2 regions of the Amycolatopsis sp. lyj-108 genome follow, and region 2 is predicted to be linked to the other one. Evidence: riboswitches for the same ligand, from Rfam matches in the RefSeq annotation. Region 2 holds a riboswitch; the other holds the start of a gene.

Region 1 (15,313 bases), on a different contig from region 2:
GAGCGGGAGAACCAGATCGAGTTCGAGCAGCCGGGCTGCCTGCACGCCAACATGGACCTGTTCAAGTGGGCGTACAAACTCGACCCGTTCGTGCCCGCCGAGCTGGTCGGGGACTGCTTCGAACTGGCGGCGGACATCCGCGAGCTGGACATGCGGGCCAGCCCATACGACCTGGCGGGGTTCGGGTACTCGCCCGTGCGTATCGAGACCCCGGAGGGCCGGGCCGAGTACGCCCGCGCGCAGGCCGGTTTCGCCCGCCGGGCCGCGCCGCTGCGTGAGCACCTGATAGCGCATTGCCAACGGCTCCTGACCGAGTTAAAGAAGGCGCCCGCGACACGCGGAAAACAACTGTGAGTTGCCGCATTCCCCGTAACATCCTCCCCTGTTAGAGTGATAACGGTTTGATTGCATACGCAGCGCGAGCGCGCACGTTTCGAAAGGACAACGATGGGGCGACACAGCGTGGCCGAAGAGCCGGTGCCGCATCCCCTCGACCCGAAGCTGCCGCAGGGTCGCGGTGAGGCGACCGGTTCGCACCGGATCGTCGGGAAGAAGGCCCCGCGACGACGGATCGCCAAGTGGCCCATCGCCTGCCTGGTCCTCCTGGTCCTGGTCGCGATCGGCGTCTTCGGCTGGAACTGGGCGGACGGGGAGCTCAACACCCGCGCCGAAGCCCAGGCCAAGGCCTGCAGCGCCGGCGACACCCCGATGCGGGTCATCGTCACCCCCAGCATCGAGAAGCCGGTCCGGGCGGCGGCCGAGCGGTGGAACAACGCCGCGACCGTGGTCCGCGACCACTGTGTGATCATCCAGATCGACGCGCTGTCCTCCGCGTCCGTGCTCGACGGCCTCGTCGGACGGACGAACCTGGACGCGATCGGCGGGCTCCCCGCCGCCTGGATCCCCGAGTCCACCTACTGGGTGACCGAGCTGAACACCGCCAAGCCCGAACTGGTCGGTTCGCCCGCCCAGTCCGTCGCCACGGCGCGTTCGGCCGACTACCCCCTCGTCGGGCTCGCCGGGAAGAACATCGACGAGGTCCAGATGCGCGCCTCGCAGACGTTCCGGCAATTCCTCCAGCAGCCCGCCCAGCAGGCCGACTTCGCCGCCGCGGGTATCAAGGCCACCTGAGCCTTCGGACTTACGGGAAAGGCCCCTTCACCGCTCGGGAAGGGGCCTTTCCCGTATCTCGAGTCTCGTGAGTGGTACAGCCCGGCCTGGGGCGAAGGTGTGACTCGCGTGATCAGGCACGTAACTCGCGTGACCGGACGCCGCACTCACGAGCCGAACGTGTCCGGGTCGGGGCCGGTGCGGGTGCCGTCGTCGAACTCGGCGAGGGCCGCGAGGTCGTCCTCGGCCAGTTCGAAGTCGAAGACGGCGAAGTTCTCGCGGATCCGGGACGGGGTCACGGATTTCGGGATGGCCACCGTGCCGAGCTGGAGATGCCAGCGCAGCACCAGCTGCGCCGGGCTCTTGCCGTATTTGGCCGCGAGGGCGGTCAGTGTCGGGTCCGAGAGCAGCGACCCCTGCGCGAGCGGGCTCCACGCCTCGGTGACGATGCCGTGCTCGGCGTGGAATTCCCGCAGTGGCTTCTGCTGGAGCTTGGGGTGCAGCTCGACCTGGTTGACCGCGGGCACGATCCCGGTCTCGTCCAACAGCCGCCGCAGATGCGGGACGTGGAAGTTCGACACCCCGATGGCCCGTGTCCGGCCGTCCGCGTACAGCTTTTCCAGCGCCCGCCACGTTTCGACGTACTTCCCGCGGGTCGGCATCGGCCAGTGGATCAGGTACAGGTCGACGTGGTCCAGGCCGAGCTCCGCGAGACTCGCGTCGAACGCCCGGAGCGCCTCGTCGTAGCCGTGGCCCGGATTCGGCAGCTTCGTGGTGATGAACAGTTCGTCGCGCGGCACACCGGCGGAGCGGATCGCGTCGCCGACACCGGCTTCGTTCCCATACGACGCGGCGGTGTCGATGCTGCGGTACCCGGCTTCGATGGCGGTCCGGACGACCTTGGCCGTGTCGCCGGCGGGTACCTGCCAGACGCCGAAACCGAGTTGGGGGATGGCTACCTCGTTGTTCAGGACGACGGAAGGCACGGCCATGGAAGGGGAATCCTCACTGGGGTCTGCGGCGGGACTTCTTGCCCCGCATCATTCCACCCCGCGCGCGGCGTACGCGCGCAGATACTCCGCCGTGTCCGCGTCGGCGGGGAAGAAGGATTCGATCACCAGCTCGGCGACCGTGATGTCCAACGGTGTCCCGAATGTGGAGACCGTGCTGAAGAAGGTGAGTTCGGTGTCCTCGTGCCGTAGCCGCAACGGGACGAAGATGTCGCCCGGTCCGGGGACCTCCACTTCGGGGACGGGATCCGCGCACGGATAGGTGAGCAGTTCCTCGAGGAGATCGGTCAGGACCGGATCAGCCGTCTGGGTCACCTGACGCCGCAGCCTGCCCAGCAGATGAGCGCGCCACTCCCCCAGGTTCAGCACATGCGGCGCCATCCCGTCCGGATGCAGCGTCACCCGCAGGACGTTGACCGGTGGCGTCATCAGGGCGGGCGAGACCAGGCCGGTCATGATCGAGATGCTCGCGTTGGCGTCGACCAGATTCCACCAGCGGTCGGCGACGGCGGCCGGATACGGCTCGTGGCTGGTCATCAGCTGCCGGACCGCCTTGCGGACCGCCGCCATTTCCGGGGCGCCGAGACCGCTTTCGGCGTACGCGGGCGCGTATCCCGCGGCCAGCAACAGCTGATTGCGTTCCCGCAAGGGCACCTCCAGATGTTCGCCGAGCCGCAGCACCATGTCGCGGCTGGGTTTGGAGCGGCCGGTCTCCACGAAGCTCAGGTGCCGGGTGGAGATGTCCGCCGAGATGGCGAGATCCAGCTGGCTGATCCGGCGGCGGTCGCGCCATTCGCGGAGGAGTTCGCCGACGGGGCGGCCCGCACGGCTCACGGTCACTGTGGTCGTCACGATCACGAACCTACGGCCACGGATGACGGGCCGCCATTACCTCCCGCGTAATCGACGGGCCCCACCCTCAGCCGCCAGGCTTGTGGCATCGGTCAGCCCCCAAGAAAACGAGGAGACACCATGTCGGACATCCAGCGCGTCGCCGAGCAGTACATCGCCGTGTGGAACGAGACCGACGCGGACGAACGCCGCGCGCTCATCGCCGAAGTGTTCACCGAGGACACCACCTACACCGACCCGCTCGGCGCCGTCACCGGCCACGACGGTGTCGACGGCTTCATCGCCGGCGCGCAGGCCCAGTTCGCCGGTCTGAGGTTCAGCCTGCCGGCCGCTCCCGACGCGCACCACGACATCGCGCGGTTCCAGTGGTACCTCGCGCCGGAAGGCGCCGAAGAGCCGCTCGCGATCGGCTTCGACGTCATCACCGTCGAGGACGGGCGGATCAAGCAGGTGCTGGGCTTTCTCGACAAGATGCCCGGTTAAGGCTCAGGCGAAGGCCTCCGGTGGCGGGCAGGAGCAGACGAGGTTGCGGTCGCCCGCGGCCCCGTCGATCCGCCGCACCGGAGGCCAGATCTTCGCGGCGGTGAAACCGGCGGGGAAGACCGCGATCTCCCTGCTGTACGGGCGATCCCACTCACCCGCGAGACAGCGTGCGGTGTGCGGGGCGTTGCGCAGCGGGCTTTCGGCCACCGGCCACTCCCCCGCGGCGACCTTCTCGATCTCGCCGCGGATCGCGATCATCGCGTCGCAGAACCGGTCGAGTTCGCCGAGGTCCTCGCTCTCGGTGGGCTCGACCATGAGCGTTCCCGCGACCGGGAACGACATCGTCGGCGCGTGGAGGCCGTAGTCGGCCAGCCGCTTGGCGACGTCGTCGACCGTGACGCCGGTCCGTTTGGTGATCGCGCGGAGATCGAGGATGCATTCGTGCGCCACGAGTCCCTCGTGCCCGGAGTACAGCACCGGATAGTGCCCGGCGAGACGTTTGGCGACGTAGTTCGCGTTCGCGACCGCCGTCAGGGTCGCGCGCCGCAGGCCGTCGGCGCCCATCATCCGGACGTAGGCCCAGGAGATCGGCAGGATCGACGCGCTCCCCCACGGCGCGGCGCTGATCGGGCCCACACCGGTGGCCGGGCCTGCCTCCGGTTGCAGCGGGTGGTTCGGCAGGTACGGCGCCAGATGCGCGCGGACGCCGATCGGCCCGATGCCCGGTCCGCCGCCACCGTGCGGGATGCAGAAGGTCTTGTGCAGGTTGAGATGGGAGACGTCGGCACCGAACTTCCCGTACTGCGCCACCCCGATGAGCGCGTTCAGGTTCGCGCCGTCGACGTACACCTGGCCGCCCGCGTCGTGCACCAGCGCGCAGACCTCGCGGACGGTGTCCTCGTAGACACCGTGCGTCGAGGGATAGGTGATCATGATCGCGGCGAGGTCGTCCGCGTGCTCGTCCACAGTGGACCTGAGGTGGCCGAGGTCGATGTTGCCCTCGTCGTCGCATTTCACCACGACCACGCGCATTCCCGCCATGACCGCGCTGGCCGCGTTCGTCCCGTGCGCGCTGGACGGGATCAGGCAGACGTCACGCGCCGCGTTCCCGCGTTCGCGATGATAGGCGCGGATCGCCAGCAGCCCGGCGAACTCGCCCTGGCTTCCCGCGTTCGGTTGCAGGGAGACCGCGTCGTAGCCGGTGATGCCGGCGAGCCACCGCTCCAGATCCTTCACGACGGTGAGCAGCCCTGCCGCGTCCTCGGCGGGCGCGAACGGGTGCAGACCGGCGAACTCGGGCCAGGTGATCGGCTCCATCTCGGCCGTGGCATTGAGTTTCATCGTGCAGGAGCCGAGCGGGATCATGCTGCGGTCGAGCGCGACGTCCTTGTCGGACAATGCCCTCAGGTACCGGAGCAGCGCCGTCTCCGAGCGGTGCGCGTGGAAGACCGGATGCGTCAGGTACGCACTGGTGCGGCGCAGATCCGGCGGAAACCCGTCCGCGGTGTCCGCGTCGAGTGAGTCCACATCGGACACCGCGACCCCGAACGCCTTCCACACCAGGGAAAGGTGCTCACGGGTCGTCGTTTCGTCGCAGGCGATGGCGACGTGGTCCGCGTCCACGAGCCGCAGGTTGACCCCGAGTTCCCTGGCGGTGGCGACGATCCCGGTCGCGCGGCCGGGGACGGCGACCATGACGGTGTCGAAGAACTCGCAGTGCACGACGTCGGCACCGCTTTCGGCGAGTCCCGCCGCGAGCACGGTGGCCATCCGGTGCGCGCGGTTCGCGATGGCGCGCAGGCCTTCGGGACCGTGGTACACCGCGTACATCGACGCGATCACCGCCAGCAGCACCTGGGCGGTGCAGATGTTGCTCGTCGCCTTCTCGCGGCGGATGTGCTGCTCGCGGGTCTGCAACGCGAGCCGGTACGCGGGCGCGCCGTCGGCATCCTTCGACACCCCGACCAGCCTGCCGGGCAGCTGCCGTTCGAGTCCTTTCCGGACGGCGAGGTACGCCGCGTGCGGCCCGCCGAAGCCCATCGGGACGCCGAATCGCTGTGTGGACCCGATCGCGACGTCGGCGCCGAGCTCACCGGGCGACCGCAGCAGCGTCAGTGCCAGCGGATCCGCGGCCATCACCACCGCCGCGCCCAGTGCCTTGGCCTCGGCGATGGAGTGGTCCCATTCGCGGACGACGCCCGACGCGCCCGGATAGGACAGCAGCACGCCGAAGAAGTCGCCGCCGAGCCCCAGTCCGGTGATGCCTTGGGACAGATCCGCGGTCACCAGCTCGATGCCGAGCGGTTCGGCGCGGGTACGCAGGACCTCGATCGTCTGCGGAAGGGTGTCCTCGTCGACGACGAAGCGGGCCGACTTCGCCTTTCCCGCCCGGCGGACCAGCGTCATCGCCTCCGCCGCGGCGGTCGCCTCGTCGAGCATCGACGCGTTGGCGATCGGCAGGCCGGTCAGATCGGCCACCATGGTCTGGAAGTTGAGCAGCGCTTCGAGGCGGCCCTGCGAGATCTCCGGCTGATATGGCGTGTACGCGGTGTACCAGGCCGGGCTCTCCAGCACGTTCCGGCGGATCACCGGCGGGGTCACGGTGTCGTGGTAGCCGAGGCCGATCATCTGGACCATCGGCCGGTTGCGCGCGGCCAGTGCGCGGAGTTCGGCGAGCGCGCCGGTCTCGGTGGCGGGCGGCGGAAGCTCCAGCGGTGTCGCGGATTCCCGCAGTGACGTGGGAACGGCCCGCTCGGCGAGCTCGTCCAGCGAGGCGACGCCGACGACGTCGAGGATGCGCGCGAGCTCTTCGGTGCCGGGACCGATGTGCCGGCCCGCGAAGGGGGTTCCGGATTCGAGAGCGGCCAGTGAAACGGGCTCCAACGGGGACCTCCCAAGACGCGGGGGTGGGGCCGGGACGGATTGTCCTGGCCCTCCCCACTCTGTCCGTACCCCCGAGGGAGCGCCTGAGAGTTTCGCCCGAGTGTTGAGCCGGGCTTGCACCGTCGGCGGGGCCGCCAGGCTGTGACCTGGCGAACCACTTTCCAGAGGCGTCTCTTCCGCGCGGTCCAGGGTGCCTGAGAGGTTCCGGGGAGGACTTGCTCCTTCGGCGCCGAGCTCAACGGTTATCGGCTCGGTCTCTCCCGCGCGGATTCGTCGACCGCGGAAGTGAGCCTACCCTGCCGCCCGCACAGCTTCATGATCAGCCGGTGCGACGTGCGTTACGGCGCTGCGTGAGCTCGTCCGGCGTGACCGTTTCGATCACGCCGCCGTCGGCGCGTTCGGCCTGGAACTCGTGGATGGTGCCGCTGATCTCCTGCATCGCACCGCTGACCGCGATCCCGAAGACACCCTGCCCGCCCTGGAGTAAATCGACGATCTCTTCGGGCGAGGTGCACTCGTAGACGGTGGTGCCGTCGGAGAACAGGGTGACCCTGGCGAGGTCGCGGACACCGCGCAGGCGCAGGTGGTCGACGGCGACGCGGATGTTCTGCAGCGAGACGCCGGTGTCCAGCAGCCGCTTCACGACCTTCAGGACGAGGATGTCCTTGAACGAGTAGAGCCGCTGCGAACCGGAACCGTGCGCCGTGCGGATACTCGGCGCGACCAGCTTCGTCCTGGCCCAGTAGTCGAGCTGCCGGTACGTGATCCCGGCGATCTGGCAGGCTGCGGGACCGCGGTAACCGACGAGTTCGTCCGGGAGGGAAGAGTCGGGGAACAGCTCGCCCTGCTCGCCGTCAGCGACCGGAACGAGCGGCTCTTGAGGGCTACCAGCCTCGACCACGCCATGCCTCCCCTCGCCCGACCTGGCGGCCGGCGAACAAAGCCGCGCGGACCCACGTGAGCCCGCACCGGAGTTCCTCGTCAAGACGAATGCCCCAGACATCCGAATCACACCTTGGCGATTCACCCTCATTGACGGTAAGCGCGTCCGGCAAACCGGTCAACGCGACGCGCGGTCGGCCTCAAGCTCTTCTTGAGGCTTGTCGAGCACGGTCCCCCGTTCGGCCGCACAGTTGCCACTTTTACTCGATCGTGTTAATTTTTACTCATGCAAGTAAATCCCTCCACCCAAAGTGCCATGCAAGAGGTTCAGGCGGAGCTGGGGCTCTCGGTCACCGAGGCGGCCCGGCGGGCCCAGATCATCGGGGCCACGATCGCGACGATCTCCGACCTCGGCTACCACAAGACGTCGTTCGCGAAGATCAAGGAGCGCGCCGGGCTGTCCAGCACCCGGATCATCTCGTACCACTTCACCAACAAGGCTGGTCTGATGCAGGCCGTGGTCACCACCGCGACCGGGATGAAGGACAAGTTCCTCGAGGAACGGATCCAGGGCACGACCGACCGGGCCGGGCTGCTGCGCGGTTACATCGAGTCGGAGATCGCGTTCCTCGGCTCGTACCCGGAACTGGTGCGGGTCATGGTCGAGATGGCTTCGAGCGGCTCGGACGCCGAGGGCTGGTTCATGTCGGCGCCGCTCGTCGAGGAGTTCCGGACCGGCCGGCTCGAACGCCAGCTGCGGCAGGGACAGCAGGAAGGCGCTTTCGGCGAGTTCGCGCCGGACGTGATGGCGCTGTCGATCGCGCAGGCCATCGACGGTGTCGCGGCGAAGTTCGCGGCGGACCGGAAGCTGGACCTGGAGCGGTACGGGCGGGAGCTGGCGGACCTGTTCGTCAAGGCGACCGCGGCCTGAGCCACCTCGGCGGGATGTCATGAAGGGCGGCCGTACGACGAAGGGGCGGCGCCACCGGCGCCGCCCCTTCGTACGAGATCCAGGATGTGCTCAGGTGTCCGCGCCGCGGAAGTCCTCCGGCGAGACCGAGTCGAGGAACTCGCGGAACTTCTCGACCTCGTCCTCCTGCTCGTCGGGGATGATGAGGCCCGCTTCCTCCAGCACCGCGTCGACGGCGTGGATCGGGACCCCCACCCGCAGCGCCAGCGCCACCGAATCGCTCGGTCGCGCGGAAACCCGGATGTCCCCGTCGAAGACCAGTTCCGCGAAGAACGTGCCTTCCTTCAAGTCGGTGATGACGACCTGCTCCAGTTCACGGCCCAGCGCCCCGATGACCTCCTTGAGCAGGTCATGGGTGAGCGGGCGGGCCGGGCGGACTCCCTGCTGCTCCAAGGCGATGGCGGTGGCCTCGACCGAGCCGATCCAGATCGGCAGGTAACGCTCGCCTTCGGTTTCCCGTAGCAACAAGATCGGCTGATTCGCGGGTAGCTCCACCCGCACGCCGACGACGCGCATCTCGCTCATCGGGCTTCGCCTCCCTCTCGTGCGCACGGGCTGCAGCGCTTGTCTCGACGATCAAGCGACGGCAATCCCGACGCTACCCGTCTTCCGAGCGCTGTGCTCGCTGTCTCCGACATTCTCGGTTCGCCCGTGGCCAACCAACTCTCACGGTACGGCATAGGGTGCCGAACATTCAGTCATTGACAAGTGGCCTCACAACGGCTCCCGGTCCCCTGAAGCCGTTCAACCGCCTGTGACTGCCCGTATTCCGGCCTTCACCAAGAGCGTGTGCAACGCCACGGTCAACGCGGCGAGCTCCCGGACGACCTCGTCGCCCCTCGCCTGGGCGTCCTCGTCACGATGCCGATACACCGGGGTCACGATCTGCTCCAGCAGGCCGACTTCGCGGTCGGCCGCGGCCCGGAAGGCACGCAGATGTCTCGGCTCTATACCGAATTCGGTCATCGCTTTCACGGTCTTCGCCACGAGGACCGCGTCGGGATCGAAGAACCCCGCCGCACCTGGGCGGACGAGACCGTATTGCCGCAGCTCAGCCAGGGTGGCGGCGTCGATGCCCGCCTGGCGGAGCAGATCTTCCTCGGTCAGCCTGATCTCTCGATCGGTCTCGAAATCCCCGGGGGACGGCAGTCCGCCGTTCTCCCCCGGGGAATCGAGTGAAACGAGTTTCCGCGGCGGTTTGGGCAGCGCCGCCGAGGGCGCGGCGCCCTGATCCGCCGCGTCGAGCTGTTCCTTGATGACCTTCAGCGGGAGGTAGTGATCCCGCTGGGCGGACAGGACGAATCGCAGGCGCTCCACGTCCGCCGGAGCGAACTGCCGGTACCCCGACGGGGTCCGGCCCGGCTGGACCAGACCCTCCGCCTCGAGGAACCGGATCTTGGAGATGGTGACATCGGGGAAGTCGCCGCGCAGCTGTGCCAGCACGGCCCCGATGCTCAACCCATCGCGCTGCGACGCATCCCGATCAGGCCGCCCGGCCGCCGTCACCGTGCCCCCTGGCCCCCGTGACCCGGGCCGGTCAGGAAGACCAGGCGGAACTTGCCGATCTGGACCTCGTCGCCACCGGCGAGGACGGCCTGGTCGACCGGCTCGCGGTTGACGTAGGTGCCGTTGAGGCTGCCGACGTCGATGACGACGAACTCGCCACCCTCACGGCGGAACTCGGCGTGCCGCCGGGAGACCGTGACGTCGTCGAGGAAGATGTCGCTGTCCGGGTGCCGTCCCGCACTGGTGGTGTCGCGGTCCAGCAGGAAGCGCGAACCCGCGTTCGGGCCCCGCTTGACGACCAGCAGGGCGGAACCCGCGGGCAGCGCGTCCACACCCTGGACAGGGGCCTCGGCAGCCGGAGGAGCCTCAGTGCCTTCGACGTCGGCCAGGAAGTCGGCCCGGAAGACAGAAGTCCGCTCCGGAGACTGCTCCGGGGGAACGCCGGGCCCGTCGTTCGTGCTCACCTGAGCTCTCCTAACGCATGTGTGTTGCCACTACTCAAGAACGTGTGGAGGTCAAACGTACCGTGCCTGATCGAATCTCCGGCCCGCGGCTCCCCCTACTCTTCCCGAAGGGCCGCGGCCTGCGGCTATTCCTTGATCAGCGCCTGGTACGCCTCGGCCTCCAGCAGGGATTCCACCGAGCTCGCGTCGTCGAGACGGAGCTCGATCAACCAGCCCTCGCCGTAGGGATCGCTGTTGATCAGCTCGGGCGACTCGGTCACCGCGTCGTTGACCGCGACCACCTCGCCGTCGAGCGGGGCGAACAGCTCGGAAACGCTCTTGGTCGACTCGACCTCGCCGAACGTGTCTCCCGAGCCGACCTGCTTGCCGACCTCGGGAAGTTCGACGAACACCACGTCACCGAGCTGGTCCTGGGCGTACTCCGTGATGCCCACGCGCACGAGCCCGCCATCGCGCACGGAGACCCACTCGTGCTCCTCGGTGTACCGCAGTTCTTCTGGAGTGGACAACGCCGCTCCCCTTTCTCAAGCCCTCACTCGAAACCGACGCGCGCAGTTTCGCATCCCGCCGGGTCACGCGCCCGCCGCCTCCCGCAACTCGCCGGGTTCGGCCGTTCGCAGCGCCCGCACCGTCTGGACGACGTACAACACGCCTGAATAGACGTACAGGACCGCGCCCCACGCCGTGAAGGCGTATCCGATCGGCCGGGCGATCGCGGCGATGTCGGATCCGCCTTGGGTGAGCAGCAGGAACGGGAAGGCGTACATCAAGACGAAGGTGGCGCCCTTGCCGATGTAGGTGACCTCCGGCGGGGCGAAGCCGCGGTGCCGGAGCAGCAGTACGCAGACGCCCAGCACGGCCTCGCGGACGATCAGCGGGACCACCAGCCACCAGGGGATGATGTCGCGGATCAGGAACGCGATGAGGGTCGCGAGGATGTAGAGCCGGTCGGCGGCGGGGTCGAGCAGCTGGCCGAGCCGGGACATCTGGTTGAGCCAGCGGGCGAGTTTGCCGTCGAGCCAGTCGGTGAGCGCGCTGAACACGAGCAGCGCGAGCGCCCAGCCGTCCTCCTTCGGGCCGAGGAGCAGCCAAAGGAAGACCGGCACCCCGGCGAGCCGGAGGATCGAAAGCATGTTGGGAACGTTCAGGGCCTGCCGCAAGAGGGAAGGCTCTTCGCTGGTCACGCTCGGTTCGGGGGGCGTACTCACCCGCTCAGCCTAGGCTGCGTCTCCCAAAGCGCGCTTTCGGATCTCCGCAGCCGGGCCGCGGCATCAGCCGGTCACTCAACCAGCCGTATCAGCGGCCCGCCTCCGCACATCCGAGGCCTCCGGCCGAAAAAGAAACCCGGGTGTGCGTCCAGCCGCGGCGTTGCAGGTCCGCGCTGGTCAGCGCCACGGGCCTGCCCCGGTGGTCGGTGCCGACCCAGCGGTTGTGGCCGGCGGAGCTTTCGAGGACGTACGGGCGGCCGCCGCACCAGACGACGGTGCACGGTGCCGTCGGTGGCAGCTCCGTGCTCGCCGGCGCGGTGGCCTGGGGTGACGCGGGGTCGGTCTGTTCGTCGGTCTTCATCACTCTCACAGTTTCGTGACGGGGACTGGGACACGCCGGAGCGCTACCTTTCTTTTCGGCAGAACGGGGCCGCGCGTTAACGGGTCCGGCGTGGATTCGTCCGATCGGTTCGCAACGACAGTGGGGTGTTGTCGCGCTGTGAACGGCATGTTAATCGTCCACAATGGACAGTTATTGAGCGGTCCTCGCGTACCGCGGCCCCAGGGGCGCGATAGCCTCCCGCGAATCGAACGTGGCTCAATGCCACGGCTTCGGGCCCGGCCGGGTCAGAATGGGCCGGCCACGACCGGCCGACGAAAGGATCGCCTTGCGCGTCTCGACGACCACGGGAACGTGGCGGCGCCTGTTCGCGGCCTGCGCCGTCGCCGGAACGCTCGCCGCCTGTTCGGGCGACGATCCGCCACCGCCTGTCACCGCGATGTCGGCCTCACCGCCCTCGCTCCCCGCGAGTGTGTCCAGCGTGTCGGTCCCGCCGATCCCGTCGCAGACCGCGCCGAGTTCCTCCGCTGCCCCGAATCCCACCACGAAACCGAAACCCGCTGAACCGGTACAGGGTTCGTGCGGCACGGTCACCGCGGCCAGCGGGCTGACCCTGCAGGTGCTCAACGGGCCCGGGGTCTCCTGCGCGGACGCGACCGCGATCGTCGGCTCGTTCCACCAGAGGATCGCCGGACGCCAGTCCGCGGGCTCCGACGAACCCGTCAGCGAGACCGTGGACGGCTGGCTGTGCGTCTCCGGCGCTCCCGCCGCGCAAGGCGGCACCAGTTGCGGCAAGGGCGATCAGAACGTGTTCGCCGCCGTCGTCCCCGTCGAATGAACCATCCCCGAGAAGAAGGGCCCATGAAGAGCCTCGCCGTACTTCCCGCCGCTTTCGCCGTCGTCCTGCTGAGCGGTTGCGGAGCCGATCCCGCTCCCGCCGCCGCGCCGGCACCGTCCTCCCCCGCCGCCACCTCGGCGCCCGCCGGGACGCCCTGCGGCGAGGTCGCCGGGCTCCAAGGCGCGAAGAACAAGGTCGTCGCACACGGGAAGACCGACTGCGCCGAAGCGACTCAGGTGCTCAAGGACTACTTCACCAAGCTGACGCCCGCCGAGGCCGCTTCGCCGCAGGGGCCCGGTCCGGTGGTGATCGGCGCCTGGACGTGCGGGAGCGGGCCGAACGATCCGGTGACGAGTTGCTCGACCGAGGACGAGCGCCAGATCGAAGCGACCCGCTCCTGAGCCTCAATTGCTCCAGACGATCGGGGTCTTGCGGTAGGCGTCTCCGGTGTTGAAGGCGGCGACCCGGCGCGGCGGTCGTGAGTGATAAAGAGCGTTCTATTGAGGGGTAAGGCAAAGGTGCCGGGACGCGGGGATTCGCTCGCGGCCGTGGGGCACCCCTGTCGCGAAAGCCACTTTCGGGACCCCAGGCGTTGCGAAAGTGGCTTTCGCGACACATCTCGACCATGGGTTTCAGCGGCGGTAATGACGGCTCCCTCTTCGCTACCGCACCCTACTCCCGACGTTGCGAAAGCCACTTTCGCAACCTGCCACCCTTTGCCTTACTCTCGGCTCTCGCGACGCCGCTTGCCAACGTCCAACCGGTACCGGACGACACCCACTATCACCAGTCCGACGAGAAAGAGACCCAGCGCGCCGCCTGCCGAAACCTTCCAGATCAACGGCGATCTCGTCCGGTAGGCGAATCCGTCACCGGCGAAGACCGTGTCACCCCGCGAGATCTCCTCACCCAGGATCTGCCCGCCTCCGGTACGACCGTCGGCGAAGCGCCATTTTCCGGAGCAGTAGGGGGTCTGGCCGTTCACCGCGGATCCCTCCGAGGTGCACCCCGAGATCTCGGTGACCGTGACATCCTCGCCGGTGCTCAATTCACCGATGTCGGAACCGAGGGAGCCCCAGACGACACCGAAGATCAGCAGAAAAGGAAGAAAGGCCGAAAGCGCCGAGGTAAGAACTCCGGGTTTCCGCGCGTTTTCCGGCACTGGAGTCCTTTCGTCGATCACCGGAGCTTCAGCAGGACTTCCCGCTCGAGTTTGCCGACGAGGAGGTACTCGGCCCGGTATCCGGGCGGGACCACGAAACAGACGAGACCCGTGGTGCCGTCGAAAGCGCCGGGAGCGCCGGCGCAGTCCTTGACCCGCTCCGGCTCACCGTGTTCGTCGGCCGACAGCTCCAGCGCCGAGTCACCGAAGCGAGACGCCTCGATCCGCAAGGTGAGGACGTGGAATCCACTCAACCACGCCTCGGCTCCCTCAGGCGGCCCGGACCGGCTGTCGAGCACACGCACGGCCGAATCCCCGGAGACGGCGGTCTGTCCACGGGCGAACACCGGTGGCGGCCCCCATAAGTCGCGACGGAGTTCCCAGAAATTCGGGACAGGGTCGGACACCTCGCCGTAGGCCGTCCCGCCGAACCCGACCGGCGTCAGCACCACTAACGCGGCGAAGGCCAGCCCAGCCAGGAACGGCAGCGACTTCCACGCGATGCCCGGTCTCGCCAGCCTGGCCAGCACGATGGCCGCGAGCACCAGGAGTACCCAGCCGAGGGACATCGCCGTGATCTTCTCCCACGGATGGTGGGCTTCCACGACGTCGGTGGCCCCGCGCACGGACAGAACCCGGTCCGTCACCGACGAAAGCCGGGCGACCACCGGATCGGCGAGGCCGAACGTGTCTCGTGTCGGCAATTCGATCGCGCGGCCGTCTTCGCCGATTGCCAGGACCTCGTAGCTGGTTCGCGGGCCGTGCTGTCCTTCGCTGGTCGTGGAGTTCCGTTCGGAGATCACCGCGCGCACGTCGTACACGCCGGCCAACCCCTCGACGGTCCACCGTCCGACGAAGGCCGCGACGGCTCCCCAGACGATCCCGAGCGCGAACACGACGATCTTCGCGATCGTGCGCTGACTGTCTTTCCGATCCGGTTCGCGGACGACCACCAACACCCCCTGTTCGGCTCGCCCAGTCTATTGGCCGCAGCCGCCGAGCGGCACGGGATTTGTACCCACCCCCTTGCGGACCGAAGTAAGAGTCGTCTAGACTCAAACTATGCTCACCAGGGAAGACGCCGTGGCGATGATCGAGAACACGGTCGACGCGGCCGCTCTGTTCGCCCGCCATCGCTACCGCGAACTGGCGGCCGTGCTCCACCCCGACCGCAACCCCGGCGACGACCGCGCCCACCGGGCCGCCGCCACCCTCAACCACCTCCACGACGAGTGGAAACGCGCCCGGCGCCAGACGATCACCACCGCGACCTCGGCGTACACCCTCACCGAGCCGCACGCGGTGGGCAGTGTCGCGACGACCTACCGGACCACCGGCCCTCATCTGGTCAAACTCGTCCGCGACCCGGCGCTCAACCCGCTGATCCACGCCGAGTGGGCGGCGTTGCGCACCCTCGACGGCTTCACCGAACGGCACCGGTGGCTGCGTCCCTACTACCCGCGGCTGCTCGACACCTCGGGTCCGGTGGCGCGGGGCGACCGCGCGTTCAGCGTCCTCGATCCGCTCGTCGACGGCTTCGTCACCCTCGCCGATATCGGGAAAGCCTTCCCTGGCGGGCTCGACGGCCGCGACTACGCCTGGATG
Region 2 (15,313 bases):
GGAGGCCAGTACTTGGCCTTGCGATTCACTCCGGCGGGGTACACCGCCAGTTCGCGGTCATACGGCAGGTCCCAGTCGCCGACCAGGGTCTCGGCGGTGTGGGGGGCGTTGCGGAGCGGGCTGTTGTCCGCGGCCCAACGGCCCTGCGCGACGGCGTCGATCTCCGCGCGGATGGCGATCATCGCGTCGCAGAAGCGGTCGATCTCGCCGAGGTCCTCGGATTCGGTCGGCTCGACCATCAGCGTGCCCGCGACCGGGAACGACATGGTCGGCGCGTGGAAGCCGTAATCGATCAGGCGCTTCGCGACGTCGTCGACGCTGACGCCGGTCTCCTTGGTGAGCCCGCGCAGGTCGAGGATGCACTCGTGCGCGACAAGGCCGTCCTGGCCGGTGTACAGCACCGGGTAGTGCTGGTTGAGGCGTTTGGCCACGTAGTTCGCGGCGAGAACTGCGACCTGCGTCGCGGCGGTGAGCCCGCCCGCGCCCATCATGCGGACGTACGCCCACGAGATCGGCAGGATCGACGCCGAACCGAACGGGGCCGCGCTGATCGGGCCGACACCGGTTTCGGGGCCCGCCTTCGCCAGCATCGGGTGGTTCGGCAGGTACGGCGCGAGGTGCGCGCGGACCGCGACCGGGCCGACGCCGGGGCCGCCGCCACCGTGCGGGATGCAGAAGGTCTTGTGCAGGTTCAGGTGCGAGACGTCGCCACCGAACTCGCCCGGCTTGGCGAGACCGAGCAGGGCGTTGAGGTTCGCGCCGTCGACGTAGACCTGGCCGCCCGCGTCGTGCACGATCTTGGCCAGCTCGTCGATGCCGTGCTCGTAGACGCCGTGCGTGGACGGGTACGTGACCATGATCGCGGACAGCGTGTCGCGGTTGGCCTCGACCTTGGCCCGCAGGTCTTCGAGGTCGACGTTGCCCTCGTCGGTGCACTTGACCACGACGACGCGCATGCCCGCCATGACCGCGGAGGCGGCGTTCGTGCCGTGCGCGGACGAGGGGATCAGGCAGACCTCGCGCTCCTGCTGGCCGTTCGCGTGGTGGTACGCGCGGATCGCGAGCAGACCGGCGAGCTCGCCCTGGCTGCCCGCGTTCGGCTGCAACGACACCTTGTCGTAGCCGGTGACCTCGGCCAGCCAACCGGACAGCTGCTCGACGAGGACGTGGTAGCCCTCGGCCTGGTCAGCGGGGGCGAACGGGTGGATACCCGCGAACTCGCGCCAGCTGATCGGCTCCATCTCGGTGGTGGCGTTGAGCTTCATCGTGCAGGAGCCGAGCGGGATCATGCCGCGGTCGAGCGCGTAGTCGAGGTCGGACAGGCTGCGCAGGTACCGCAGCATCGCGGTCTCGGAGCGGTGCGAGTGGAAGACCTCGTGCGTGAGGTACTCGCTCTCACGGTGCAGCCCGGCGGGCAGTGCCTGTGCTTCGGCGGCCGGGTTGTCGATACCGAAGGCGTTGAGCACCTTGGCGATGATCGCGGGTGTGGTGACCTCGTCGACGGCGATGCGGACGTGGTCGGCGTCGACCGGGCCGAGGTTGATCCCGTTCTCGCGGGCGACCGCGACGACCGCTTCGGCCTGACCGGGCATGCGAGCGAGGACGGTGTCGAAGAAGCCCTCGTGGACGACCTCGACGCCGCCCGCGCGGAGGGCGTCCGCCAGGCCGCCGGCGAGTTCGTGGACGCGGGTCGCGATGCGCTTGAGGCCGTCCGGACCGTGGTAGACCGCGTACATCGCGGCGAGCACCGCGGGCAGCACCTGCGCGGTGCAGATGTTGGAGGTCGCCTTCTCGCGGCGGATGTGCTGCTCGCGGGTCTGCAGGGCGAGGCGGTACGCGGAGTTGCCGTCGGCGTCGACCGAGACCCCGACCAGGCGGCCCGGCAGCGAACGCTCGAGCCCGGCGCGGACGGCCATGTATCCGGCGTGCGGACCGCCGTAACCGAGCGGGACACCGAAGCGCTGGGTGGAACCGGCGGCGATGTCGGCGCCGAACTCACCCGGCGCGGTGATCAACGTGAGGGCGAGCAGGTCGGCGGCGACGGTGTACAGCGCGCCGGCGGCCTTCGCGGTCTCGGAGATGGCGGAGTAGAAGCCCGCGCCGCGCAGCACGCCGGAAGCGCCCGGGTACTGGACGACGACGCCGAAGAACTCGTCCGGCAAGCCGGTGAGCAGGTCGCGGACCTCGACCTCGACGCCCATCGCCTCGGCGCGGGTGCGGACGACGGCGATGGTCTGCGGCAGGCATTCGGCGTCGAGGACGACCTTGTTGGACTTGGACTTCGACACGCGGCGCATCAGCATGACGGCCTCGGCGACGGCGGTGGACTCGTCGAGCAGGGAGGCGTTCGCGGTGGTGAGACCGGCCAGCTCGGAGACCATGGTCTGGAAGTTGAGGAGGGCTTCGAGACGGCCCTGCGAGATCTCCGGCTGATACGGCGTGTACGCCGTGTACCAAGCCGGGTTCTCCAGCACGTTGCGGCGGATGACCGCCGGAGTGACCGTGTCGTGGAAGCCGAGGCCGATCATCTGCGTCATCGGCTTGTTGAGCGCGGCGAGCGCGCGAAGCTCCGCGATGGCGTCCTCTTCGGACGCGGCGGGGGGAAGTTCGAGGTCACGCGTGACCCGGATCGCGGACGGCACCGCGGCCTGCACCAAGGCGTCGAGGCTGCCGTAGCCGACCTCGGCGAGCATCTTGGCCTGCTCGGACTCCGAGGGGCCGATGTGCCGGTCGTCGAACGACGTACTGGTCAAGGGAGCTCCTTGGGTCAGGCGCCGGATAGACCGGTGCGCTGGGAACTCCCCCTCTGTCATGGCACCTGAGAGTTTCACCGCACGTGATGCGGCTTTCACCTTGGGTGAGGCGCACTTGCGCGCCTGCTTTCCAGAGTGGCCTCGCGGAAGCGGTAGTGAGTACCTGAGAGATTCCGGGGAGTTTGCTCCTTCGGTGCCCCACCACGTTCGTGAGGGCTCTCCCGCTCCAGCTCAACGGCCCTGTCTGTAGTTGTGCGCACACCGTACCTGGCGTGTTCAACGCACGTCTACTTCGACCCGACGACGTCACTTGCGTGTCCGGAGCCGTAACTCGCGTGCTTGGAGCCGTCACTCGTGAGTTACGCCTCCGATCACGCGAGTTACGGCTCCAAGCACGCGAGTTACGCGTTCTCCATCATCATCTCGGCGGTGATCGTGCCGCAGAGCTCGGCGCACCGCATCATCATGTCGGCCGCGTCGGCGAGTTCGGTGTCACCGGTCTTGGCGCACTCCTGGGCGCACATACGCATCATCTGGGAGGCGAGGCCGCACATCTTCGCGCACATGCGCATCATCTCGAGGTCGGCGACCATGGCGGAGCAGCGCATCATCATGTCGGCGCACATGCGGGACATGTCCGCGCAGGTCACCATCATCATCCCGAGTTTCGCGCCGCCCATCTCCATGCAGCGCGTCAACATCTCCTCGCACCTGACGTGGCACTCGTTGCACAGGTCGATGCAGTCACGCATGGCGGTGCTCATCTGCCGGGTCATTCTTCGGGCCTCCCGCGCTTTCGGATCGTGGAACCGTGCGGCTCCGCGTCTCAGGACTACAGCGCAGGTCAGCGGCCCGCCATCCCAGCCACCGGGACGAGTGACGGGGTGGCGGGCCAGCGGCCGCAATCAGGTGACGAGTTGCGCCGGGGGGTGGCGCCGCCGCCGAGGCTCCTGAGAGGACCGCACGTGCGGGAAGTCCGTGAGGGCCTCCTTCCCTACTCTCAAGGTAGGGAAAGAGGCCCTCACGGACAGCGCGACCGTGGGTGCCGCAATTAGGTGACGAATTGCGGACGGTCAGAGCGGAGTGACGTAGGCGCCCGAGATGCCGCCGTCCACCAGGAACTGCGAAGCGGTGATGAACGAGGCGTCGTCGCTCGCCAGGAAGGCGACCGCGGCCGCGATCTCCTCCGGCTCGGCGAACCGCCCGACCGGCACGTGCACCAGCCGCCGCGCCGCCCGCTCGGGGTCCTTCGCGAACAGTTCCTTCAGCAGCGGGGTGTTCACCGGACCCGGGCACAACGCGTTGACCCGGATGTTCTCCCGCGCGAACTGCACGCCCAGTTCCCGGCTCATCGCCAGCACCCCGCCCTTGGACGCGGTGTAGGAGATCTGCGACGTCGCCGCGCCCATCACCGCGACGAACGACGCCGTGTTGACGATCGAGCCCTTGCCCTGCCGTCGCATATGCGGCAGCGCCGCCTTGCAGCACAGGTACACCGAGGTCAGGTTGACCTTCTGCACCTTCTCCCACGCGTCGATGCCCGTGGTCAGGATCGAGTCGTCCTCGGGCGGGGAGATGCCCGCGTTGTTGAACGCGACGTCGACCGAGCCGAAAGTGTCCACTGTGGTCTGGAACAGGGCATCGACCTGTTCGGCGTCGGTGACGTCGGCCTGCACGAACAGGCCGCCGACCTCGTCGGCCGCGGCTTTGCCCGCCTCGGCGGAGATGTCGCCGATGACGACCTTCGCGCCCTCGCTCGCCAGCCGCCGCGCGGTGGCGAGGCCGATGCCGCTGCTGCCGCCGGTGATGACCGCGACGCGGCCTTCGAAACGCTGAACCATTCCTATTCCTCCGTGCTGATGAAGACGTTTTTGGTCTCGGTGAAGGCGTCGACGGCGTCCGGGCCGAGTTCCCGGCCCAGCCCGGACTGCTTGAACCCGCCGAACGGTGTCCAGTACCGGACGGACGAATGCGAGTTCACCGAAAGGTTCCCGGCCTCGACACCACGGGCGACGCGGAAGGCACGGCCGACGTCGCGCGTCCAGATCGAGCCGGACAGGCCGTACTCGGTGTCGTTGGCCATGGTCACCGCGTCGGCCTCCCCGTCGAACGGGACCACCGCGACGACCGGGCCGAAGATCTCCTCCGAGGCCAGCGGATGCCGCAGATCCGGCGGGGTGACGACGGTCGGCGCGAACCAGTACCCGGGGCCGACGGGCGCGTTTCCCCGGAAGGCCACCGGCGCGGCGTCGTCCACATAGGACGACACCTTCGCGTGGTGCCCCGCCGAGATCAGCGGCCCCATCTCGGTCACTTCCAGCCGCGGATCCCCCACGACCACACCGTTCACCGCGGGTTCCAGCAGTTCCATGAACTTCTCGTACACGCTCGACTGCACCAGGATCAGCGACCGCGCACAGCAGTCCTGCCCGGCGTTGTCGAAGACGCCGTACGGCGCGGTGGCCGCGGCCTTCTCCAGGTCGGCGTCGGCGAAGACGATGTTCGCGTTCTTGCCGCCGAGTTCCAGCGTCACCCGCTTCACCTGCGCGGCGCAGCCCGCCATGATCTGCTTGCCGACCTCGGTCGAGCCGGTGAACACCACTTTCCGCACCGCGGGATGGTCCACGAACCGCTGTCCCACCACGGATCCCTTGCCGGGGAGCACCTGGAAGACGTCTTCGGGGATCCCCGCTTCACGGGCGAGTTCGCCGAGGCGGATCGCGGTCAGCGGAGTGAGCTCGGCGGGTTTGAGGACGACGGTGTTCCCGGCGGCGAGCGCGGGCGCGAATCCCCAGCCCGCGATGGGCATCGGGAAGTTCCACGGCACGATCACCCCGACCACGCCGAGCGGCTCGTGGAACGTCATGTTCACTCCGCCGGGTACCGGGATCTGCTTGCCGCTCAACCGTTCGGGCGACGCGGAGTAGTACGTCAGCACGTCGCGGACGTTGCCGGCTTCCCAGCGCGCGTTGCCGATCGTGTGACCGGCGTTGGCGACCTCAAGCTGGGCGAGGTTCTCGATGTCGGCGTCGACGGCGTCGGCGAACCGGCGCAGCAGCCGCGCCCGGTCGCCGGGGGCCACCGCGCGCCATGCGGGGAACGCCGCGTGCGCGCGGGCGATCGCCGCGTCGGTCTCCTCGGCCGAGGTCAGCGAGACCGACCTCACCACCTCTTCGGTGGCGGGGTTGATCACCTCGAACGTGGTCATGCGCGCTCCTTAGCTGCTTCCACCAGCGCCTCGAAAAGCCTGATGTCGTCGGGATTCTGTTCGGGATGCCATTGGACGCCGAGGACGAATCCGTCACCGGGCAGTTCGGCCGCCTCGATGGTCCCGTCCGCCGCCCAGCCGACCGGGACCAGCCCGTCGCCGAGCTTGTCGATCGCCTGATGGTGGTAACACGGCACCTTGGTCTCGGTGCCGAGGATCGCCGCGACCCGGCTCCCCTCGGCAAGCGTCACCGTAGTGGTGCCGAAGGTCCCTGGCGCGGGCTGGTGATCCGCACTGTCCAAAGTGTCCGGCAGGTGCTGGGCGAGCGTGCCGCCCAGCGCGACGCTGAGCACCTGTAGACCGCGGCACACGCCGAGCACCGGTTTTCCCGTGTCCAAAGCGGACCGCAGCAGGCCGAACTCGAACGCGTCCCGGTTCGGCCTCGTGTACGTCGTCGCGTGTTGCTCCTGGCCGTAGCGCGCCGGGTCGACGTCGGCGCCGCCGACCAGCACGAGCCCGTCCACGGCGGACATCAGTCGATCGTGTGCCCCGCTCACCGGCGGCAACAGGACCGGGATCCCGCCCGCCGCGACGATCCCGTCGACGTAGACCCGGTGCAGCAGCGCTGCTTCGGTCTCCCAGACGAGGAACTTCGCGGGCTCCAGATAGGACGTGAGACCGATTATGGGGTCACAGCCGTTCGAAGCCACGGATCCTCTCCCAGTCGGTGACGGCGGCGTCGTACGCGGCGAGTTCGACCTTCGCCGCGTTCAGGTAGTGGTCGACGACCTCGTCCCCGAACGCGGTCCTGCCAAGTTCGCTCTTGTCCAGTAGCGCCGCGGCTTCCCGCAGAGTCGTCGGCACGGTCGGCTTGTCGGAACCGTAGGCGTTGCCGTGGAACTCCGGCTCCAGCTCCAGTTCGTTCTCGATGCCGTGCAAGCCCGCCGCGATCAGCGCGGCCACCGCGAGGTACGGGTTCACGTCGCCGCCGGGGACCCGGTTCTCGGTGCGCAGCGAGTCCCCGTGCCCGACGACGCGGAGCGCGCACGTGCGGTTGTCGGTGCCCCACGCGACGGCTGTCGGCGCGAAGCTGCCGGGGACGAAACGCTTGTAGGAGTTGATGTTCGGCGCGAGGAAGTAGGTCAGCTCACGCAGCCCGGCGAGCTGACCGGCGAGGAAGTGCTCCATCAGCGGCGAGAACCCGCCGGGACCGTCGCCTGCCAGGACGGGCTCGCCCTCGGCGGAGCGCAGGCTGATGTGGATATGGCAGGAGTTGCCCTCGCGTTCGTTGTACTTCGCCATGAACGTGAGGCTCTTGCCCTCCTGCGCGGCGATCTCCTTGGACCCGGTCTTGTAGACACTGTGGTTGTCGCAGGTGGTCAGCGCGTCGGCGTAGCGGAACGCGATCTCGTGCTGGCCGGGGTTGCACTCGCCCTTGGCCGACTCGACGTACAGTCCCGCCCCGCCCATGTCGTTCCGGATGCGGCGCAGCAGCGGCTCGATCCGCGAGGTGCCGAGCATCGAGTAGTCGACGTTGTACTGGTTGGCCGGGCGAAGGTCCTGATAACGCTTGTCCCAGGCCGCTTCGAAGGTGTCGTCGAAGACGATGAACTCCAGTTCGGTCCCGACGTACGCGGCGAGACCACGCGCGGCGAGCCGGTCGAGCTGACCGCGCAGGATCTGGCGCGGCGAAGGGGCCACGGCGCCGCCCTGCACCCGTTCGAGGTCGGCGAGGACGAGCGCGGTGCCCTCCTGCCACGGCAGCAGGCGAAGCGTGTCGAAGTCCGGGCGCATGACGAAGTCGCCGTAGCCGGTCTCCCACGACGACATCGCGTAGCCGTCGACAGTGTTCATGTCGACGTCGACGGCGAGCAGGTAGTTGCACGCTTCGGTGGCGTGCTCGACGACCTCGTTGAGGAAGTACTCGGCGGCGCAGCGTTTGCCCTGCAGCCTGCCCTGCATGTCGGTGATCGCCACCAGCACCGTGTCGACCGTGCCGTCCTCGACCAGTTCCCGGAGCCGATCCAGCGTGAGCATGCCGCGCCTGTTCGCCATCAGCCTCACCTAAAGGTTCGAAGCGGTACCTTTGCGGCTTCTTCCTACCGGGTGGGCCCGACCTGGTCAACTCGACCAATGGTCTGCTTCGTTACCCATTGCGGACTGTAGTTGATCCCTGGGCGGATTGTCTGCGATGCCCGGCTGAGAAGATGCTGTGAATCCCGCCGGACGGGAGGAGATCCGCACACCCGGAACGTTGTACGGATCAAGAGAGGTGAGAAGGAATGACACAGGCATTCACGCAGCAGACCACGTTCACCGAGCCCCAGGGGCGGGCTCAGCTCCCGACGCTGCCCAGCGGGTGGCCGATCGGCTCCTACGAGTCGTACTCCGAAGCGCAGCGTGCCGTCGACCACCTCGCGGGAACGGACTTCCCGATCACGGACGTCACCATCGTCGGTGTCGAGCCGATCCTGGTCGAGCGGATCGCCGGGCGGATGGGCTGGAGCAAGGTGCTGACCAGCTCGGCACTGTCGGGCGCGATGTTCGGTATGTTCCTCGGCCTCGTGCTGAGCCTGCTGAACCCGGGCGCCGGACTGGTGCCGATCCTCGTCGGCCTCGTCGGCGGTATCGCGTTCAACCTGCTGTTCGGCGCGTTGGGGTACGCGACTTCGAAGAACAAGCGCGGGTTCATCTCGCAGAGCCAGCTGGTCGCCCGGCGTTACGACGTCCTGGCCCAGCCGCGCAACGCCGAGAAGGGCCGCGCCCTGCTGGCCGACCTGGCCGCTAGGAGCGCGTTCCTCCACTGAGCCTCACCCCCACGCGAGCCGGCACCTCAGCACGAGGTGCCGGCTCGCGGCTTTACGGGGTCAGGCGGTGGAGGTCGCGTGGGAACAGCGTCGCCTGGCGGACGTTGGGCAGCCCGAGCAACCGGGCCGTCCAGCGTTCGAGCCCCAGCGCGAACCCGCCGTGCGGCGGCATCCCGTGCGCGAAGACGGACAGATAGTCCCGGTACGGCTCGGTGGACTCACCGCGCGCCGCCAGCGCGGCGACGTAGTCGGCGTGCCGATGCAGCCGCTGGCCGCCGGTCACCAGTTCCAGCCCGCGGAAAAGCAGGTCGAAACTGTTGGAATACCCGGGCCGCTCCGGGTCCGGATGTGTGTAGAACGGCCGCTTCACCATCGGATAGCCGGTGACGAACAGGAATTCCGATCCGTGTTCGCGCAGCGCCCACTCCGAAAGCAGCCGCTCGTGCGCGGGCGCGAGGTCCGGCTCGCCACGCGGGTCTTCGCCGGACAGCCGCGCGATCAGGTCCTGCGCCTCCGCGAAGTGGATCTCCGGAATCTCCTCGGGCACCACGACTTCCACCTCCGGAACCGCGGCGGCCATCCCGGCGACGACCTCCCGCAGCACCGCCATCACGTCGTGGTGGCCGTCGATGAAGCCGAGTTCGGCGTCGAGGCTGGTGTACTGCGCGAGATGCCGCGCCGTGTCGTGCGGTTCGGCGCGGAAGACCGGGCCGACCTCGTACACCCGCTCGAAGACCCCGACCAGCGCCTGTTTGTAGAACTGCGGCGACTGCGCCAAGAAGGCCCGCTTGCCGAAGTAGTCGATGCCGAAGACGTTCGCGCCGGATTCCGTGGCCGACGAGACGATCTTGGGCGTATGCGTTTCGGTGAACCCGAGTCCGTCCAGTGTCGACCGGAACCCGGCGACGCTCGCCGCCGCGACCGTGAACACCTTCTTCAGCCGCGGATGCCGCAGCGCGACGCCGGCGTTGTCCAGCACCGTGGGCAACGCCGCCGGAACCGACGGCCGGTAGAGGTCGAACGGCGGTGGTTCGGCGGGTTCGGAAAGCGGCTCGACCGACGGCTCGGTCAGTTCCACACCGTCCGGCGCCTGAGGGTTCGCCGTGACGAGGCCTTCGACCTCGACCACGGTCTCCTCCGGCGGGCCGCCGGGTTCGGCGAGCACGACCTGGCCGAGTCCGGAGCGGTCCCGGATCACCAGGAAGGTGACGGATTTCAAGCGGCGCCGGCGGTGCACCCAGCCGGCGATGCGGACGCGGCCGCCGACGTGCCGGGGCAGGTCGGCGACGAGGACACGCGAGATCATCACAACTCCTGCACGGATATGCGCGACCCCTTGGGAGTGCGGGCGAGAAGGGAACTCGCGGTACCACCGCACTTTCGCCGCAGCCCTGGACGAGCGGCGGCCTCGAAGGCCCGATGACGAGGGCCGGACGGCGGGGCATGGGGCGCGGACGCCGTTCCTCCCCGCACTCGGGAGGGTCTTCACTGCAAGGGCGCGAGGCCGCCTTCGCAGCTACCGGCGGCTCTCTGGGTCTCGCGTGGTCCTTCGGCTACTCGTCTCCGTCAACGCGTTGCCCCGGAGGTTACGTCTCCCGGGGCGATCGTCGCATCCGCATTTCGTCATCTGGATGCGGTGGTTGGGAACGCGAACTACCGCATCCAGATGACGAAATGCGAAACCGGGTGGAGGCGCCCCCGACGGCCGCCTCCACCCGGACCACCTAGCGCGTCGGCGGCGCCACCGAGGTGGACGACGGCGGAGCGGCCTGAGAAGTCGGCGGCACCGGCGCACCCTTCGGGATCGCCGCACTGAACGGGATGTCGGCCCGTTCCTGGCAGTAGCCGCGGGAACCGTTGTAGCCGTTCAGGTTTCCGTCGTTGTCCTGGACGCCTCGTTCGAGCCGCGGCCGCGGGTAGCGGTTGTCGTCACCGACCTTCCGCTTCTCGCCCGTGCTCCTCTCGCAGGCGTACCGCGTGGTGCTGAGCGGACGGCCGTTCTCGTCGTAGAGGTAGATCTCGGTCAGCGGCTTGCCTTCGGCGTCGAAGGCGTAGATGTTCTCCACGTCCTGGCTGCCGTACATCAACTGCGGGTTGCCGTAGTTGTCGTTGTAGCTCGGCGAGTAGGGGCTGTTGTAGGAACCGTTGCCGTAGGACCGTTTCGCGATCAGGTCGACCGCCGCACCCGCGCCGCCGAGCATGCTGCCGACGACGAACGCCGAGATCGGCACGGCCAGCCACAGCAGCCGCCGGTCGGCCTTCAGTTTCGGGCCCGCCCACACCACGGCGACGGCCGCCAGCAGCATCAGCGGCAGCAGCAAAACGGCCTCGGTGTCGCGGACCACGAGCAGCAGACCGAACACGACCAGCACCGCCGCGCACAGTATCCACCACGCCGGCTTGAGCGTGCGGAAGTAGTTCAGTCCCTTGCTGTTCCGGTCTTTCTGGAACGAGGCCGCGATCTCGCGGAGTTTGACCACCTCGGGCAGTTCCGCGATCGGGGCGACGCCCTTGCGGACCACGTAGGCGACGCTGATCGCGAACACGGGGGCGACGAAGAGCAGGCCCACCAACGGTTCCACCCGGACCCACACCGCGGCGGCGAAGCCGAACAGCGCGAAGCCGCCGACGGAGAACACCAGGCCCCAGAACGCGAACCGCGCTCCGCCGATCCCGGTCTTCGCCTTCAGCACGGTGGTCTGGTCACCCGCGTCGGCCGGACGCGGCGGATAGCCACCCGAAGCCCGCAGTTCGGCCGCATAGCTCTCGGGGCTGCCCAGCCGCTCGATCAAGGCGTCGACCTTGGGGTTCTCCCCCAGTTCCGCCTCCATCTCGGCGAGATGGGGCCGGACGTCTTCGAGGATCTCCTCGACTTCGCTCTCGGGAAGGTCGGCGAGCGCGCTCCTGACCCTCGCCAGATACACCCGCACGGCGGTCGGATTCTGCGTGCTCATGCTGCCTCTCCCAACAGGCTGTTCATTGTCGTGGCGAAAGTCCGCCAGGTCTGCCCCGACTCTTCGAGGCGCTGGCGACCCGGTTCGTTGAGGCTGTAGTACTTGCGGTGCGGGCCTTCTTCACTCGGCACCACGTACGACGTCAGCAGGCCTGCCTTGTAAAGCCGCCGAAGCGTTCCGTACACCGAAGCGTCGCCCACTTCCTGCAACCCCGCGATGCGAAGTCTTCGGAGCACGTCGTAGCCATAACCGTCCTCTCCGCGAAGTACCGCGAGAACGGCGAGGTCCAGCACGCCTTTAAGTAGCTGACTGATCTCCACAGTCGCGTCCCTCCCAGTCTTACGCAACAGAAGGTACCACGCATTGCACAGTAGTGCGCACGGCGGAACCCACTTGCGTCGAACGAGTGGTTCATGGGTTACTTACTCCAGTAATGAACCACAGCACCCGGCACGGGTGCACGAAGACTGGGAACGGAGGTGTCGTGCTCGACGAAGGAACACCCCTGTTCGTGCAGATCGCCGAACAGATCGCCGACGACATCGCCGAGGGAAGCCTGGCCGAGGGGGAACGCGTGCCGTCAACCAACGAACTCGCCGCCTTCTACCGGATCAATCCGGCGACGGCGGCCAAGGGGATCAACGTGCTCGCCGACGACGGACTGCTCGAAAAGCGGCGCGGTATCGGCATGTTCGTCGCCGGCGGCGCGCGGCAGAAGCTGCTCACCGACCGGCGGCAACGGTTCGCCGAGCAGTACCTCGACCCGATGCTCATCGAAGCGCGACGCCTCGGCATCGACGACGAAACCCTGATCTCGCTCATCCGCGGGAACGGACACCGGAACGGAGGACCCGCCGCATGACGCCGACCATTTCGACCACCGGCCTGACCCGGCGCTACGGCGACCACCTCGCACTCGGCGATGTCTCGGTCGACATCGAAGAAGGCAAGATCACCGGACTGCTCGGCCGCAACGGCGCGGGCAAGAGCACCTTTCTGCGCATCGTCACCGCGCAGGAGTTCGCCAGCACGGGCTCGGTCCGCGTGTTCGGCGAGAACCCGGTGGAGAACGAACGGGTGCTCCAGCGCCTGGTACTCGTCCGCGAAGACCAGCAGTTCCCGGACTTCAAGGTCCGGCACGCCCTTTCGGCGGCGTCGTGGTTCTATCCGAACTGGGACGCGGAACTGGCCGACACGCTGCTCCGCGACTTCGACCTGCCGACGAAGCGCCCGATCAAGAAGCTCTCGCGAGGGATGCGCTCGGCACTGTCGATCACGATCGGGCTGGCGGCCCGGGCGGAACTCACGCTGCTCGACGAGCCGTACGCGGGCCTCGACGCCGTCGCGCGCCAACTGTTCTACGACCGGTTGCTCGACGACTATTCGACTCATCCGCGCACGGTTCTGCTCTCCACGCACCTGATCGACGAGGTGGCGGATCTGCTGGAGCACGTGGTGATGATCGACAAGGGCCGCGTCGTGCTCGACGCGCCCGCCGACGAACTGCGCGGCTCGGCCGCCACGGTCAGCGGGCCCGCCACGGCGGTGGAATCCTTCGTCGCCGGCCGCCGCGTGCTGCACCGCCGCAAGATCGGTTCGCGGGCTTCGGTCACCGTCGCCGACGCGCTCGACGCCGCCGCAAAGGCACGGGCACAGGCCCTGCACCTGAAGCTCGAACCGCTTTCCCTGCAGCAGCTGATGGTGCACACCTCCAACACCGGACAGACGACAGCGGAGGAGGCGTCCGCATGAACACCCTGATCAAAGTCGCGCGCTACCACCTCGTCGACCGGCTCCAGTTCCTGGTCCTCCCGGTCGGCGTCACGTTCTTCGCGTTCTTGGTGAATCTCACCATCTTCTCGGTGATTCCCGAGACGCCCGAGGAGAACTACTCCGGCGGCCTGTTCACGCTGTACGTGTTCATGCTCGTCTGCGGTGCCTTGAGCATGACGAAGTCGCTGCCGTTCGGGCTCGCGCTCGGCGTGTCGAGGCGGTCGTACTACCTCGGTACGATCCTGCTGGTGGCCGGGCTTTCCGCGCTTTACGCGGTGGGGATCGTCGTGTTCCAGGCGATCGAGGAAGCGACCGGAGGCTGGGGGCTCGGCCTCAATTACTTCCGGGTGCCCTGGCTGCTCGACGGCTCCTGGTACCTGACCCTGCTCACGTCGTTCGTCTTCCTGACGCTGATGTTCGTCTACGGCATGTGGTACGGCCTGATCTACCGGCGTGCCGCGGTACTGGGCGTGGTCCTGTTCGCTGCCGCGCAGGTCCTGGTGCTGGTGGGCGGGGTGCTGCTGCTCAGCTGGACCGATTCCTGGCCGAAACTCGGCACGTTCTTCAGCACGCTGACCGTCGGCGGCGTGACCGGGGTGCTTGCCCTGCTGGTCTGCGTCGCGGGGGCCGGCGGTTTCGCCACGATGCGCCGCGTCACCGTCTGAAGTCCTTCCACACCAGGGAGTTCCGTTATGGCCGTGACTCATGTGGTGTTGTCGGTGCTGCTGGTCGCGATCTTCGCCGTACTGGGGGTGGCGAAGGTCCTGCGTCAGCCGTCGTTGATCTCCCGGACCGAGAGGCTCGGCTTCTCGGTCCGGGAGATCCAGGGGATCGGCGTTCTCGAGATCGCCGGCGCGGCGGGCCTGGTGACGGCCGCCGTCACCGCGATCGTTTCGGCTTAAGCAGCAAGCGTTTCACGGGCTCGGTCGCGAATGCGTCCGACCACAGTGGACCGTCGCCAGGCGCGCGTGACCTCCACCAGCCACGCCGCTTCGGTGGCGATGTCCGGCTCGTCGAGGTAGGCCGCCGGAACGTCGTCGGGGGCGTACCGGCGGCCCGCCTCGGAAGCGACGAGCGCGGCGGCCAAGGCCGCGGCTTCGATCGTCGCGGGGACCCGGGATTCGGGGATCTTCGCCTTGCGTGCTTCGGCTTCCGCGACCGGCGGCACGTCCGGATCGAAGTAGGGACGCAGCGCGAGATGGCCGTCTCGGATCTCGATCACCCTGCGGTACAAGGCGAACTCGACGCCGCCCGGCATACCGGGCCCCGGGTCCAGCGCGATTCCCGGGACGGCTTCGCGCATCGCGGTCCACAACGGCTCGATCCGGCGATACGTCCGGTACGTGCCGATCAGGCGGAACGGGGTGGCCAGCGCGGGCCCCCACACGCTGAGCGTCGCGCCCGCCCCGGCGAGCCCGACGCTCAGCGCCGCCAGGATCGACGAGACGGTTTCCTCACCGGCGTTGACTTCGCCGGTGGTGGCGAGGATGTAGATGTCGTCGACGTCCCAGAAGGTCCAGCCCAGCGCGGCGACCCCGCCGCCGACGAGCAGCCACAGCCCGGTGCGGAGCGAGCCCGGATCGGCATGGCGCGCGAAGCGGGCGAAGACGATCGAGAAGGTCAGCAGGCTGATCAGACCGTAGACGAGGAAAAGGACGTTGTACGCGACGAACCAGCCGAGCCTGCCCGGCCCGGCGGCGGTGTGCTCGCCGACGCGGTAACTGTCGGAGAGGAAGAAGAGCACGATCTCGGCGGCCACGACGATCCAGGACAGCAGCGCGTGCCAGCCGATCCGCTTGTCCTCCCCCAGTTTCAGCG

Evidence for each region. A riboswitch is a leader RNA that binds a small molecule or an ion and turns the genes downstream of it on or off. The one in region 2 is predicted to bind glycine.
Region 1: linked by a shared signal. The riboswitch ahead of gcvP (aminomethyl-transferring glycine dehydrogenase) and the one ahead of gcvP (aminomethyl-transferring glycine dehydrogenase) in region 2 are both predicted to bind glycine.

Annotation. Positions count from the first base shown of each region.
Region 1 is NZ_JAJPWQ010000004.1:427,144-442,456, forward strand. It holds gene ACLJO0_RS18065 (3-methyladenine DNA glycosylase) at 1-354, shown strand, start outside; gene ACLJO0_RS18070 (hypothetical protein) at 448-1,131, shown strand; gene ACLJO0_RS18075 (aldo/keto reductase) at 1,278-2,102, opposite strand; gene ACLJO0_RS18080 (helix-turn-helix domain-containing protein) at 2,151-2,978, opposite strand; gene ACLJO0_RS18085 (nuclear transport factor 2 family protein) at 3,093-3,455, shown strand; gene gcvP (aminomethyl-transferring glycine dehydrogenase) at 3,459-6,338, opposite strand; glycine riboswitch at 6,510-6,611, opposite strand; gene ACLJO0_RS18095 (MerR family transcriptional regulator) at 6,658-7,239, opposite strand; gene ACLJO0_RS18100 (TetR/AcrR family transcriptional regulator) at 7,537-8,151, shown strand; gene ACLJO0_RS18105 (bifunctional nuclease family protein) at 8,242-8,715, opposite strand; gene ACLJO0_RS18110 (MerR family transcriptional regulator) at 8,935-9,696, opposite strand; gene garA (glycogen accumulation regulator GarA) at 9,693-10,160, opposite strand; gene gcvH (glycine cleavage system protein GcvH) at 10,286-10,669, opposite strand; gene ACLJO0_RS18125 (CDP-alcohol phosphatidyltransferase family protein) at 10,733-11,368, opposite strand; gene ACLJO0_RS18130 (hypothetical protein) at 11,457-11,729, opposite strand; gene ACLJO0_RS18135 (hypothetical protein) at 12,037-12,546, shown strand; gene ACLJO0_RS18140 (hypothetical protein) at 12,570-12,947, shown strand; gene ACLJO0_RS18145 (hypothetical protein) at 13,268-13,708, opposite strand; gene ACLJO0_RS18150 (hypothetical protein) at 13,726-14,661, opposite strand; gene ACLJO0_RS18155 (adenylate cyclase) at 14,771-15,313, shown strand, end outside.
Region 2 is NZ_JAJPWQ010000005.1:173,024-188,336, reverse strand. It holds gene gcvP (aminomethyl-transferring glycine dehydrogenase) at 1-2,753, opposite strand, end outside; glycine riboswitch at 2,797-2,897, opposite strand; gene ACLJO0_RS20235 (hypothetical protein) at 3,155-3,529, opposite strand; gene ACLJO0_RS20230 (3-oxoacyl-ACP reductase) at 3,827-4,594, opposite strand; gene ACLJO0_RS20225 (aldehyde dehydrogenase family protein) at 4,597-5,961, opposite strand; gene ACLJO0_RS20220 (gamma-glutamyl-gamma-aminobutyrate hydrolase family protein) at 5,958-6,671, opposite strand; gene ACLJO0_RS20215 (glutamine synthetase family protein) at 6,652-8,016, opposite strand; gene ACLJO0_RS20210 (general stress protein) at 8,244-8,768, shown strand; gene aspS (aspartate--tRNA(Asn) ligase) at 8,821-10,074, opposite strand; gene ACLJO0_RS20200 (DUF1700 domain-containing protein) at 10,493-11,722, opposite strand; gene ACLJO0_RS20195 (PadR family transcriptional regulator) at 11,719-12,042, opposite strand; gene ACLJO0_RS20190 (GntR family transcriptional regulator) at 12,207-12,584, shown strand; gene ACLJO0_RS20185 (ABC transporter ATP-binding protein) at 12,581-13,474, shown strand; gene ACLJO0_RS20180 (ABC transporter permease) at 13,471-14,160, shown strand; gene ACLJO0_RS20175 (DoxX family protein) at 14,188-14,397, shown strand; gene ACLJO0_RS20170 (MAB_1171c family putative transporter) at 14,394-15,313, opposite strand, start outside.